DNA from 2 places in the Methylophilus glucosoxydans genome. Region 2 is predicted to be linked to the other one. Evidence: predicted binding sites of a transcription regulator. Region 2 holds the regulator's gene; the other holds the start of a gene.
What was found. The regulator sigma-54, encoded in region 2, starts transcription at its own class of promoters, with help from an activator protein. The targets are predictions, from matches to a motif close to TGGCACNNTTCCTGCT.
Positions count from the first base shown of each region.

Region 1 (7,379 bases), on a different contig from region 2:
AATGCTTTGGCAGGTACAGGTACCAACAGCGTTGGTTCAACTGACCGTGCTGGTTCACAAACTGCGTACGAAGGTAAAGCTTCTTACGAGTGGACAGGTGACGTAGCTGGTAAAGTTTGGGTTTCTGCAATCAGCCAAAAAGTTGACGGCTTAGGCACTGCTGCAGTTGCTGCAACTGTATCTAACGTTAACGGTGTTGTTACTGCTGTTCCAGCTGTTGCTGCACAAAACTTTGGTAACGAGCGCGCTTACGCATGGGACTTGGGTACAAGCCTGAAAATTGCTGATTTCGGCTTAGTTGGTTACTACGGTCAAGGTAAAGGTATCGGTCAGACAGTTCAATTCTTGAACGGTTTCGATCGTAACGGTAAACGTCGTGATTCCGATCAGTGGTATGTTCAAGGTTCTTACACTATTCCAGGTGTAGGTACTAAATTGGCTGCCTCTTACGGTGAGTCCACATTGGATGGCAACGGTGTTGATTCATTCAGCGACATCAAAGCTAATATGTGGGTAGTTGGTGCTTACCACCCATTGACAAAACACCTGAACTTGGTAGCAGAGTACTCTCAAGCTAAAGATGAAGTTAACAACCGCACAGCGGCTGACACTGACTTGAAAGCAAAAACCGTTTCTTTGGGTGCTATCCTGTTCTTCTAATTTAATTGCAGTTTAACTGCTTAAATTAGAGTCAGAAAAAACGGCAACTTCGGTTGCCGTTTTTTTATCTATAAACTTTGCTGATTAGACTTGTTGGTGAATTATGAATTTGTACCCTGTAACAATCGTTGAAAATTTCTACGAAGATCCGGATGCAGTGCGCACTTTTGCACTTAATCAGAAATATCAATTTCGACATCAGTTAAAGGATGTGCCATATGTATTTCCTGGCGCAAGAACCAAAGACTTATCTGTGATCAATAAGCCTTTATTTGAGAAGGTTAGCACTAAGATTATCTCCTTATTCCATAACTCTGAATATGAGCATATGCGTTGGGCCATTTCGACCAACTTCCAGAGTGTCAGCGAAGAATATGGGCGTGGTGTAATTCACACGGACGGGAATGCTGTTTTTGCAGCGGTGTTATATTTAAGTCCTGATGCGCCTTTGGATTCCGGGACTTCTTTATTTAGGCCCAATAAAAGCTTTGATCAGACTTTATACGAAAAAGCACTTAAGGTGAATGATAAGCGCTTTGCAGATGGTACTGTAAAGATGGATACCGCTTATCACAGTATGTTTGATGAGATTGTGAGAATCAATAACGTTTATAACACCTTGATACTCTATGAAGGCAGACATTTTCATGCCGCAAATAACTTTTTTGGGAAGACATTAAAAGACTCACGACTGGCGCAAGTCTTTTTTGTCAGTAGTATTGATGCACAACGGCACAGCTCGTTCCCGCTTTGGCGCAGTCAGCAAGTACACATTTAATTTGCTAATCATCAATCCCTAACTCCTGTATCTTGCGGGTCAGTGTATTTCGCCCCATCCCTAGCTGATTGGCGGCTTCAATCCGGCGGCCATCGGTGTGGGCGAGGGCACGGGTGATCAGGATACGCTCAAACTCTTTGGTTTTGGCGTCAAGGATATTGGTTTCTCCGCGATTAAGCGCGTCGGTGACTTCTTGGGCTAGCGCTTCTTGCCAGGAGCCTCCGCTACTATGTTTGCCAGTATCTTCTTTAAGCTCTGGGGGTAAGTCATTAACATCCACGTTTTGACCTGGAGCCATCACGGTGAGCCAGTGGCAGACGTTTTCGAGCTGGCGAACGTTACCGCTCCAGTTAACTGACATCAGGTATTTAATGGCCGCTTGGGATAACTGTTTAGGTTCAACGCCTAATTGCTGTGCGCTGTGGGCGAGAAAATGTTTGGTCAGCAACGGAATATCTTCTCTGCGCTCACGCAAAGGGGGTAAGCGCAGGCGAATGACGTTTAAGCGGTGAAACAGGTCTTCGCGGAACAAGCCTTGTTTTACGCGCTCTTCAAGGTCCTGGTGGGTGGCTGCAATCACGCGAACATTCACTTTAATCGGTTGGTGTCCGCCTACCCGGTAAAACTGGCCGTCGGACAATACACGCAATAATCTTGTTTGCAAATCTGCAGGCATGTCACCAATTTCATCCAGGAACAACGTCCCATTATCTGCCTGTTCAAAGCGGCCACGTCTGGCTGCTGCAGCGCCTGTAAATGCTCCGCGCTCATGACCAAACAATTCAGATTCTAATAAGTCTTTGGGAATCGCTGCGGTATTAATGGCGATAAATGGCTTGTCAGCCCGTGGACTGTGTCTATGTAGGGCGCTCGCGACCAGTTCTTTACCGCTGCCGGATTCGCCGTTAATGAGGACGGTGGAGTGCGAGCGGCTCAGGCGGCCAATGGCACGGAAAACCTCTTGCATGGCGGGGGCCTGGCCGATAATTTCTGGCGAGGGGCCGGTGTCTTCTACGGCCTCGACAGATTGACGCATGCTTTCTTCAACGGCACGTTTGATAATTTCGATGGCTTGGTCTACATCAAACGGTTTGGCCAGATACTCAAACGCGCCACCCTGAAAGGCGGCGACAGCACTTTCGAGGTCTGAGTAGGCGGTCATGATAATGACGGGAATCTCGGGAAAGCGCTGCTTTACCTCGGATAAAAAGTCCAGGCCCGAGCCATTCGGCATGCGGATGTCACTGACAATGACTTGGGGTTGTTCACGATTTAAAGCGTTGAGGGCTTCTGCCGGGGATGAAAATGTTTTGAAATCAAAGTCCGTGCGGGCTAGTGCTTTTTCAAACACCCAGCGGATGGATTTGTCGTCGTCTAGGATCCAGATTGGCTTCATAGCTGTTTCTCGTGAATTATTGTACTGATGATTTTAATTGCGTACTTTCAATAGGTAGCAATATATGGAATATGGTTTTACCCGGCTGTGAATCACAGTCGATCATGCCATGGTGTTGGGTGATAAAGGTTTGCGCCAGCGCAAGGCCCAAGCCTGTGCCGCCTTCGCGACCGGATACCAGCGGGTAGAAAATGCGTTCTTTGATGCCGGCAGGGATGCCTGGGCCGTTATCAATAATCTCTAAATGAATCCCGACACGGTAACGTTTTCTGGCTAGCGTAATTTGGCGCTCCGCACGCGTGCGGAAAGTAATACTCGCACCTTCGGTCTGATGCTGTTGCATCGCTTGTGCCGCATTACGCGCAATATTGAGCACGGCTTGGATCAGTTTCTCGCGATCGCCAATGAGCTCCGGCAAGCTGGTATCGTAGTCGCGGATCACGCGGATATGGTTGGGTGATTCAGCCAGTAGCAGGCTGCGCACGCGCTCGAGGACTTCATGAATGTTGGTGGGCTCATATTTTGGCACGCGGTGAGGTGCCAGCAGTCTGTCCATGAGGCTATGTAGTCTGTCAGCCTCTTTGATAATCACCTGGGTATATTCTTTTAGGCTGGGTTGCGGCAACTCAAATTCAAGCAATTGTGCCGCACCACGCAAGCCGCCTAGCGGGTTGCGGATTTCATGTGCCAGATTTCGCAGCAGTTCAGAATTGGCTTGCTGCTGTATCAACATGCGCTCTTCACGCGCAATACGCAATTGCTGATCCATTTGCACAAACTCCAGAATCAGCATGTCTTCCGGCGTTTGGTTGAACGCGGCTGAAATAGGGGTGGCTGTGCAGGTCACGGCCGTTGTATGGCCGCGTTGGGTTGTCAGTGCAAACTCATGCTCACGATATGGGCTCTGTGTTTCTATGGCGTTGGTCACGGCCATTTGCAAAATTTCGCAATTCACAAACACGTCATGGATATGCGCCCCTTGAATCTGGTTGGCACTAAATGCAAACAGAATCTCGGCGCTGGAGTTTGCGTAAGTAACTTCTAGTTGGTTATTAAGCAAAATGACTGCCGTGGCAATATGCTCTAAACCACTAAAGCCGTTGGGAGATTTCTGTACCATGTCCTGAGCTTGTTAAAAAGAGTGAATCACGCCCTGTTTTAAAGCAAAACCCAAGCCAATTCTTGTGCACAACGCAAAAATGATTGAGAAAACTCCCAAAATGGTGCATTTAAAGATTGAGCTCTTTATTTAACAGCTCGATATTACGCTCATGCGCCTGAATTTCGGCCTCAATGACGCGCAGCTTTTCCTCATATTTGGCGACGTTTCTAAACGTTTTGCCATTCGCGCCTCTGTAGACTTCTGGCGTGTTCTGGGCTTCTTCATATAACAGGCGAGCATTCTCAAGTGCTTGTTTTTCTTGAGAAAGCTCGTTCATTAATAGCTCTCGCCGCTTTTGGTCGCGTTGATTTTGTGTCTGATTATCGACTTTGGGAAAATCGGCCGGAGAGGGTGTTCTGACATTGGCTTTTTTCTCCCTGGCAGGGGGTGGAGGCTCTGCGGTTCTGGGCCCACTAATAATGAGCTCTGCCTTGCTTTTGCCTTCGGGTTTGATATTGGTATAGGTGGTGACGCCGTTACTGTCGGTATATTTGTAAATATCTGCCCAGCTTTGGTTGCACATGAGCGCGAAGGTGCAAATGTAAAAAAGTCTTTTCATGGCAATAGTTTAGAGTAGATCGTTGAGGGTATCAACGTCTGCTCGCCTAAAAACGTTGACGGAACAGCGCGCACATAAAAAAACAGGGCAGCCTGGGCTGCCCTGTTTTAGTGCGTGCTCTTGTGATTAGCAGGAGTAGTACAGACCAAATTCCACTGGGTGTGGTGTTTGGCGCAGTTTAGTGACTTCTTCCATTTTCAATGCAATGTATGCATCAATCCAGTCGTCTGAGAAAACGCCGCCGCGTGTTAAGAACTCGCGGTCTTTATCCAGATACTCCAATGCTTGTTCCAGAGATGAACATACCGTTGGGATCAATGCATCTTCTTCTGGTGGCAGATGGTACAAGTCTTTAGTCGCTGGTTCACCTGGGTGAATCTTGTTCTGAACGCCATCCAGACCAGCCATCAACAGGGCTGAGAAAGCCAAGTATGGGTTAGCAATCGGGTCTGGGAAGCGAGCTTCAACACGACGGGCTTTATCAGAATGCACGAACGGAATACGAATCGCAGCAGAACGGTTTTTAGCGGAGTAAGCCAGTTTGACTGGTGCTTCGTAATGCGGTACCAAGCGCTTGTAGGAGTTAGTACCTGGGTTGGTAATCGCATTCAGTGCGCGCGCATGCTTGATGATGCCGCCGATGTAGTACAGAGCGAAATCGCTCAGGCCAGCATAACCATTGCCTGCAAACAGGTTTTTACCATCTTTCCAAACGGATTGGTGAACGTGCATACCAGAGCCGTTATCGCCAAACATTGGTTTTGGCATAAATGTGGCTGTTTTACCATAAGCATGGGCTGTGTTAGTCACTACGTATTTCAGGATTTGTGTCCAGTCAGCACGTTGTACCAAGGTCGCAAACTTAGTACCGATTTCACATTGACCGGCTGTTGCCACTTCGTGGTGGTGCACTTCAACAGGCACGCCCAGTTCTTCTAAGGTCATGACCATGGCAGAGCGGATGTCATGCAATGAATCGACAGGAGGCACTGGGAAGTAGCCGCCTTTAACGCCTGGACGGTGGCCAGTGTTGCCGCCCTCGAATTTTTCACCTGAGGACCAAGCGGCCTCTTCGGAGTTGATTTTCACAAAGCTACCACCCATGGTGGCATCCCATTGTACGCTGTCAAAAATGAAGAACTCTGGCTCTGGACCAAAGTAAGCAGTGTCGCCCAGGCCGCTGGATTTCAGATAAGCCTCTGCGCGCTTAGCCAGGCTACGTGGGTCACGGTCATAGCCTTTGCCATCGGTAGGGTCTACCACGTCACAGGTCAGAACCAGGGTTGGTTCGTCAAAAAATGGATCGATGAATGCGGTGCTTGCATCAGGCATCAATTGCATGTCAGAGGCTTGAATGCCTTTCCAGCCAGCAATGGAAGAACCATCAAAGGCGTGACCTTCGGTAAATTTATCTTCGTCGAAGGCAGACACTGGCACGGTCACGTGCTGCTCTTTACCTCTGGTGTCGGTAAAACGGAAATCAACAAATTTGATGTCGTTTTCCGCAACCAGTTTCATTACGTTTGCAACGGACATTACATTCTCCTCAGTGATCAAGATCTAAAATGATTCAACTTGCGCACGCAAAAAAGGGACATGTTGCGGATGTCCCGGAACGTGAGCAAATATAAAAACACAAACTAGCAAAACAAATAGATATGTGGAATTTTTGGTTTACGAATTCCATTGAATCTTAGGATGTAATAGTAGCAGGAAGCATGCCACCCAAAAACAGGCATTTTGCATGGATATGAGATATCTGACATAAAAAAGCAAAATCAATGCGCACCAAAAAGGTGCTAAACAACAAATTGAGCACAAAAATGGTGCTCCATGCGCTTGCGTGACTTTCACAGGTATACTCGCGGTTTGACTAGCTTATTAAAAGAACGAAGGTGTCCTTTGGAAAGTGTTGAGAAAATCTTGCAACAAGCCGTTCAGCGTGCTCAGCAAAATGGTTTGCCGTATGCCGGCGCGATGACGCCCCAGGAGGCGTATGCGCTGATTAGCCAAGATCAAAATGCGGTGTTGGTGGATGTGCGCTCACGTGCCGAGTTGGAGTTGGTTGGGCGCGTGCCGATGGCGGCCCATCTGGAATGGGCGTTTTATCCAGGCATGATTGCCAATCCTGAGTTTGCCGATCAGCTACAGGCGCTGGTTGATCCTGCGCGCACCGTCGTATTTATGTGCCGCACGGGTGGCCGCAGCCATAATGCCGCATTACTGGCACAAAAACTTGGATATGCCAATGCCTATAACATGCTCGAAGGCTTTGAAGGCGAAGCGAATGAGGCCAAGCAAAGAACCCTGATCAATGGCTGGAAACATGCAGGCTTGCCCTGGTCCAACTAGGTGATCTTGCTATGTCGGTTGAAAAATACGCAGTCATTGGCCACCCGATAGCACATAGCAAATCGCCGTTGATTCACCAGGCATTTGCGCTGCAATTTGGCAAGACGATTGTTTACGAAAAGGTGTTGGCACCTCTGGATGGCTTTGCGTCCACGGTGCAGCAATTGCAGCAGCAAGGGTATGTGGGTGCAAATGTCACGGTGCCATTCAAATTTGAAGCCTATGACTTAAGCCAGACTTTATCTGAACGCGCGCAGGCGGCTGGGGCAGTGAACACCCTCAGTTTTGGCCAAACGCAAATTCAGGGCGACAATACTGATGGCTGTGGGCTGGTCAATGACATTCTCAAACATCACCAGACGGCCCTGGCCGCAAAAAAAATCTTGTTGCTGGGCGCAGGCGGCGCTGCGCAAGGTGTGATGCTGCCGTTGATTGCACAAGGCCCGGCGCAATTGACCATTGCTAACCGCAC
Region 1 covers NZ_JBHTJW010000002.1:48,338-55,716, reverse strand. Annotated here, with positions in the region: gene ACFQ1T_RS02815 (porin) at 1-660, shown strand, start outside; gene ACFQ1T_RS02810 (DUF6445 family protein) at 764-1,438, shown strand; gene ntrC (nitrogen regulation protein NR(I)) at 1,443-2,834, opposite strand; gene glnL (nitrogen regulation protein NR(II)) at 2,851-3,954, opposite strand; gene ACFQ1T_RS02795 (DUF4124 domain-containing protein) at 4,064-4,555, opposite strand; gene glnA (type I glutamate--ammonia ligase) at 4,682-6,091, opposite strand; gene ACFQ1T_RS02785 (rhodanese-like domain-containing protein) at 6,458-6,907, shown strand; gene aroE (shikimate dehydrogenase) at 6,919-7,379, shown strand, end outside.
Region 1: the regulator sigma-54 is predicted to act here: its motif matches at 3,997-4,012, upstream of glnL (nitrogen regulation protein NR(II)).

Region 2 (7,379 bases):
AATAAAAGATGTATCAGGGAATCAAACATGCAAAGCTCTAACGCATTTATACCAAGCCGGTCAAACAGGGGTTTGATCGCCATCAGCCAGCGCTGAAGGGTCAAGGTCTATTATGAAACGCAATTGTTTCAGGATGATGCATCGTGCCACAAAACTTTGTTTTATGCAAAAAATGTGCCTGAGAATAAAAAAACCGTAAAAAAAGAGTGTTTTACTTTATTGTCAGGCAACTCGCTTGTTATACTAACCCGCCATGATGACAGCAAATTCCGGCATCCATCTTGTTAAAACACCCGATATCGTGTCGCGCGCACGAGGGGTGTTGTTGCACGAAGCCGATGAAATCAGGCATCTGGCAGACCGCATTGGCACCGCTTTTGAGGCTGCCGTCCATATGATTCTGGCCTGCAAGGGCCGGGTAGTGGTCACAGGCATGGGCAAATCCGGCCATATCGGCGGCAAAATTGCGGCCACCTTGGCCAGTACCGGCACACCGGCGTTTTTCATGCACCCGGCCGAGGCCAGCCACGGCGACTTGGGCATGATTACGTCAGAAGATGTGGTGATCGCGCTGTCCAACTCTGGCGAGAGTGATGAAATTATTAATATTTTGCCTGCGATCCGCCGCATCGGTGCTCGGGTGTTGAGCATCACGGGCAGCGAAGACTCCACCTTGTCACGTGAGTCGGAAGTGCATTTGAGTGCTGCCGTGAGCCATGAGGCTTGCCCACTCGGCTTGGCTCCCACAGCCAGCACGACAGCGGCCTTGGCCATTGGCGATGCTTTAGCACTCTGCGTGCTCGATTTGCGAGAGTTCACTGCCGAAGACTTCGCCCGTTCGCATCCCGGTGGCAGCTTGGGCAGACGGCTACTGGTGCGCATCAAGGATGTCATGCGTACCGGCGCGGCCGTGCCCCAAATTGATCAACACGCCTCCATTCAGGAAGCCATCACGCAAATTTCACTCAAGGGCATGGGCTTCACGGCTATTGTGGACCACGCGCAACGCCCAATAGGCATTTTTACCGATGGCGATTTGCGCCGCTTGTTTATGCAGGGCAAGAACAATCCACAGGCATCAATTGATACCGTGATGAACAAACAGCCGTATTTGCTGGAGACGAATCAGATGGCGGTTGAAGCAGTTAACATGATGGAGCAGCACAAAATAAATGGCTTTTTGGCAGTAGATGCCCAAGGGCAGTTGGTAGGGGCATTCAATATGCATGACTTATTGAAAGCCAAAGTCGTTTAGCTTAAACAGGCATTAGAATTCAGGCATGCTTAAACACCCCATTTTGTTGCCGATTGCGTTAATGCTGTTGCTGGCGCTGCTGACCTTCTGGATTAACCAGAATGTACAAGAGCAAGCACTCAAAATGAACATACTTAATCGCCAAGCGCCGGACTACATGTTGTACAACTTTGTGAGTACCCGCACGGATGCGTCCGGTAATACCAAATATGTGCTGGCGGCCGCAAAAATGCGCCACTTTCCTGCCAATGACTATACAGAATTGCAGCGGCCACGCTTTACCCAGTTTGGCCTGAACAAGCCTTACACGCAAATTTATGGTCAGCAAGGACGTGTTTCCGCCAATGGTAAACTGGTGGAGTTTAGCAAACAGGTCAAGGTGATCCGCCAAGCCTCCGCCACCAAGCCAGAAACACAAATGCAAACCGAGCGGCTTTGGCTGGAGCCGGATACCGAGGTGGCACACACAGACCAGCCGGTGGTCATCCGCCAAAAACCGGCGACAGTAATTACAGGCACGGGCATGCGTTTTGATAACCGGGCTGATACCATGCAATTGTTTAACCGGGTGCATGTGCATTATGAGCGTCCACCCGTCGCCAGCAATTTGGCAAGCCCGGCCCAGGCGTCAAACACAGAACGCCAATGACCGTTGATTATGGAGAAATGAGTTGAACACGCACAAGCCCTTATTTTTAGCGATCTGCATGAGCGTATGGGCGCTATTGTCCATGCCGCTGAGTGTGCTGGCCGAAGAATCCGACCGAGATCAACCGATAGAGCTTGAGGCGGATACCGTGACCGTGAACGATGCTAAAAAAATCAGTATCTACACGGGCAACGTGATTCTTAATCAGGGCACTTTGCAAATCAAGGCGGACAAAATGATCGTACGCGAGGATCAGGACGGCTTTCAACATAGCACCTGTACCGGCAACCCAACCACGTTCAAACAAAAACGTACCGGTAAAGACGAGTGGATGCAAGGCAGTGGTCAACGTATCGAATACAACGCCCGCATGGATAAAGTGCAACTGTATACCAATGCCTGGGTTAAACGTGGTGAAGACATCGTGACCGGGGACTACATCAGCTACGACGCCAACGCCGAGTATGCCGAGGTGATTGGCGGCACCAAAGCCAACCCGAACGGGACGGCTGGCAGCCGCGTCAAGGCCACCATACAGCCTAAAAATAAAACCACGCCGCCTGTCATTGACAACAAGCCAACCTCTCAACAGGGGTTACGGATGAATCGCTCCTTGCAACTCAAGGTCGAACCTGCCCCTGCCGAAAACACTGGTGAGCAAGGCAAAGAGTAAGCATAAAGATGGAAACCATGGCAGCAGATCAGAACCATTTGCAGGTCAACCGCCTGAAAAAAACCTATCAGGGCCGTACCGTCGTCAAAAACACGACGCTTGAGTTACGCAGTGGCGAAGTGATCGGCTTGCTGGGTCCCAACGGGGCAGGCAAAACCACCAGCTTTTACATGATTGTCGGGTTGGTTGCGCTGGATGAAGGCAACATTACGCTGAATGGCGCCGACGTGAGCCGCGCGCCCATGCATGAGCGCGCGCGCATGGGCCTGGCTTATCTGCCCCAAGAAGCATCCATTTTCCGCAAGCTCAGCGTAACCGACAACATACTCGCCATTCTTGAAACCCGTCCCTATACGGAAGAGCAGCGTGAGGCGAGGCTTGAGTCCTTGCTGGATCAATTGCATATCCAGCACATCCGCAACAGTCAGGCCGTCAGCTTGTCTGGCGGCGAACGTCGACGCGTTGAAATTGCGCGCTGCCTGGCCACTGACCCTAAATTTATTTTGCTGGATGAACCGTTCGCCGGGATTGATCCGATTGCGGTGATCGAAATCCAGAAAATCATCCGCTACCTGAGCAGTCAGAATATTGGTATTTTAATCACCGACCACAATGTGCGCGAAACGCTGGATATCTGTGACCGCGCTTATATTGTCAATGAAGGCGCTGTGTTTGCAGCAGGCACGCCCGATGAAATCATTCAGAATGAAGGTGTGCGTGAAGTGTATCTGGGCAAGAATTTTAGGCTGTAATCCGTCATGAAACAGAACCTGCAATTACGTATTTCGCAAAATCTGGCGCTGACGCCGCAGCTGCAGCAATCGATCCGTTTGCTGCAACTTTCCACGCTGGAACTGAACCAGGAACTGGAAACCATCCTGCAGGAAAACCCGTTACTGGAAATGTCAGACGGTGAAGAAGGCGAGTTTGAAGATAACACACCGCCTCCCCCCACTGTAGAAGCTGAGCCGACAGATGCCAGCTCGTTTGACATGGCAACGCAGCAAGAGATCACCGCACCGGCAGAAAGTCTGCGTGAAGACTTGCACGATGAGCTGGGCGGGAGCGAGAGCGACCTGCCCAATTTAAACGAGGAATTCACGCCGCCAGAGTTTGAAGATGATTATGAAGAGTTTGGCAGCACCAGCAACTGGGACGAAGCCGGACGCAATCATCAGGAAGACGAAGACAGTGACTTTTCCAGACAGGAAACCACCAGCATCAGTTTGCGCGAGCATCTGATTGATCAGATACAACTGGCACATTTATCGCAACGTGACATGAGCCTGGTCAAACTGCTACTGGATAGCATCACTGATGATGGCTATCTGGAGCAAGATCTGCAGGAGATTGTGGAGCACTTGCCACTCGAACTTGAGGTCGAGCTGCTGGAACTGGAAACCGCCCTCAAGCTGATCCAGAATCTGGACCCTGTAGGCGTAGGTGCGCGCGATTTACGCGAGTGCCTGCTCTTGCAACTGACGCGTTTGCCGCAAGAAACGCCACACTTGCAAACCGCCATTGCCATTGCCAAAGACCACCTGGCGCTGCTTGCCAACAAAGACTTTGTCAAACTGCGCAAGGTGCTTGGTTGCGATGAAGCGGTACTCAAGGCGGCGCAGCACCTGATCCGCCAGCAAAACCCCAGACCCGGCAGCGAGTTTTCCAGCTTTAGTCACGATCACTTTATCCAGCACGATGTGGTGGTTAAAAAAATCAAGGGCATTTGGGTCGCCTCTTTAAATGATGGCGTGATCCCCAAACTGCGCATCAACCAGATGTATGCGGACATCCTCAAGCGCAACCGCGAGAGTTCAGGCCAATACCTGCAAAGCCAGATGCAGGAAGCCAAGTGGATGATTAAAAATATCCAGCAGCGCTTCTCGACCATTTTGCGCGTGTCACAAGCCATTGTAGATCGCCAGCGCAACTTCTTTGAACATGGTGAAATTGCCATGCGGCCACTGGTGCTTCGTGAAATCGCCGAAGAACTCGACTTGCATGAAAGCACAGTTTCCCGCGTCACCACACATAAGTATATGCTCACACCGCGTGGCGTCTATGAACTCAAATACTTCTTTGGCAGCTCGGTGGCCACAGATGCAGGCGGCTCCTGCTCTGCCACCGCTATCCGCGCCTTGATCAAGCAAATGGTGGCCGAAGAAAACCCGAAAAAGCCTTTGTCGGACAACCAGATCACCGACACACTGGCACAACAAGGTATCGTCGTTGCCCGCCGTACCATAGCCAAATATCGCGAGTCCCTGAATATTCCGCCCGCGAACTTGCGCAAAACGCTCTAAACAAAAAAGGCCGCAGATGCGGCCTTTTTTGTTTCTCAGCTCAAATCACCTGATTGTGATCTTGGCAAATTTACGTTTACCCACCTGTGCGATCACTGTCACACCTTTAGTCAAAGGCAGATTCTTATCATCCACCTTGACGCTGTCGAGCTTGACGCCGCCTTGCTGCACTGCGCGCATGGCTTCACTGGTGCTTTCAACCAAGCCCGCCTGTTTTAACAATTGGCTAATGCCGATGCTCTCGCCTTCAATGGTCACTTCAACTTCGGGCACGTCATCCGGGATGCCGCCTTTGGCACGGGTCTGGAAGTCCTGCAAGGCTTTTTCAGCCGCGGCTTGACCATGGAAACGCGCCACAATTTCTTGGGCAAAGCCGACCTTGATATTGCGGGGATTTTCACCGCTGGCGACTTGCGCCTTCCATTCGGCAATGGTTTCCAGCGTCGCAAAAGACAGCAAATCAATATAGCGCCACATCAGTTCATCTGAAATCGACATGATCTTGGCAAAAATAGTCTCTGGCACCTCGCTAATGCCAATGTAGTTACCGAGTGATTTAGACATTTTATTGACGCCATCTAACCCTTCCAGCAGCGGCATCATCAGCACACATTGCTGCGACTGGCCGGCCTGCTTTTGCAACTCACGCCCCATGAGCAGGTTAAACTTCTGGTCGGTACCACCGAGCTCAAGATCCGCTTGCAGGGCGACCGAATCATATCCTTGCAGTAACGGGTACAGAAACTCGTGAATCGCAATCGGTTGATTACCCTTGAAGCGTTTGGAAAAGTCATCGCGCTCCAGCATGCGGGCCACGGTATGGCTGGCAGCCAGTTTAATCATCCCCGCCGCGCCAAGTTCACTTAACCAGTTGGAGTTAAAGACAATCTCGGTTTTGGCAGGATCAAGAATCTTGAAGACTTGTGCGGCATAGGTATCGGCGTTGGCCTTGACCTGCTCCACGGTTAAGGGTGGACGGGTGGCGCTTTTGCCAGTCGGGTCACCAATCATGCCGGTAAAGTCACCGATCAGGAATAAAATCTGATGGCCCAGATCCTGCAACTGGCGCAATTTATTAATGAGGACGGTATGACCCAGGTGCAAGTCCGGCGCGGTAGGGTCAAAGCCTGCTTTCACACGTAAAGGCTTGCCTGTTTTCAGTTTCTCGACCAGCTCCTGCTCGATCAGTAACTCATCTGCGCCACGCTTGATAATGGCCAACGCCTTGGCAATTTCTGGGCTCAATGCTGGCACTTCAGATGAGGGTTGTTTGGTATCGGTCATGCGGGTATCCGTCAAATACAACGATGCGCACTGATGGCACCGTCTCAAATAAGTAAAACAGCTATTTTAACGTAATCCCATGCATTTCTGTAAGCGCGGCTGGAGCAGTGTTAAAATGACACCCATGCAAGTTTCTGCCGATCGCTCCCAGCCACGTTTGTTTATTGGACTGATGTCTGGCACCAGCCTGGACGGGGTGGATGCCGTGCTCACCTCGCAACGGGGCGAGCAACTGACACAAACGGCCACCTACTTTCTTCCCTACCCTGACGCGCTTAAACAGCGTCTACTGGCCTTGCACACGCCCGCCAATAACGAGTTACACGAGGCCGCAGTGGTTGCTAACCAGCTCGCAGAACTCTACGCGCAAGCCGTCAAGCAACTGCTTAAGCTCGCCGACATCCGTGCCGAGGCCGTGACAGCCATCGGTTGCCATGGCCAGACCATCCGGCACTGTCCGACACTGGCAGAGGGCATGGCATACACCATACAATTGGGCAACCATGCCCGCTTGGCAGAATTAACAGGGATCACGGTCATTGGCGACTTCAGAAGTCGCGATATTGCCGCCGGCGGCCAAGGTGCACCGTTAGTGCCGGCCTTCCACCAAGCGGTGTTTACGAGTGCAGATAGGCATCGCGTCGTCATTAATATCGGCGGCATTGCCAACTTGAGTGATCTGCCAGCACACGGACAAGTCACAGGCTTTGACTCGGGACCCGGCAACCTGCTCATGGATGCCTGGACGCAGCAACACACAGGCCAACCCTATGATGCGAGCGGGCACTGGGCAGCGGGCGGGAAAATTAATCCAGACTTGCTCAATGCGATGCTGGCCGATCCTTATTTTGCACTGGCCGCACCTAAAAGTACGGGACGCGACCTGTTTAACGACACCTGGTTAATGCAACTGCTGCATCAGTACCCCGACAGCGCACAAAATGTGGCGCGTACTTTGCTTGAGTTAACAGCAGTGAGCATCACCGATGCGCTGACGCGATTCTGCCCAGGGGCTCAGGAAGTCTACGTCTGTGGGGGTGGTGCGCATAATCTGGCCTTGCTGAATAGACTGCAGGCGCTGTCTGGCCAGTCCATACAGCTGACGGATCAATTGGGCGTTGGCGTGGACTGGGTGGAAGCGGTCGCCTTTGCCTGGCTGGCGCAACGCTGTGTAGATCATTTGCCGGGCAATCTGGCCGCGGTCACAGGGGCGGC
Region 2 covers NZ_JBHTJW010000001.1:84,754-92,132, reverse strand. Annotated here, with positions in the region: gene ACFQ1T_RS00430 (cation:proton antiporter) at 1-29, opposite strand, end outside; gene ACFQ1T_RS00425 (KpsF/GutQ family sugar-phosphate isomerase) at 254-1,255, shown strand; gene lptC (LPS export ABC transporter periplasmic protein LptC) at 1,281-1,904, shown strand; gene lptA (lipopolysaccharide transport periplasmic protein LptA) at 1,963-2,577, shown strand; gene lptB (LPS export ABC transporter ATP-binding protein) at 2,586-3,329, shown strand; gene ACFQ1T_RS00405 (RNA polymerase factor sigma-54) at 3,336-4,880, shown strand; gene tyrS (tyrosine--tRNA ligase) at 4,926-6,164, opposite strand; gene ACFQ1T_RS00395 (anhydro-N-acetylmuramic acid kinase) at 6,289-7,379, shown strand, end outside.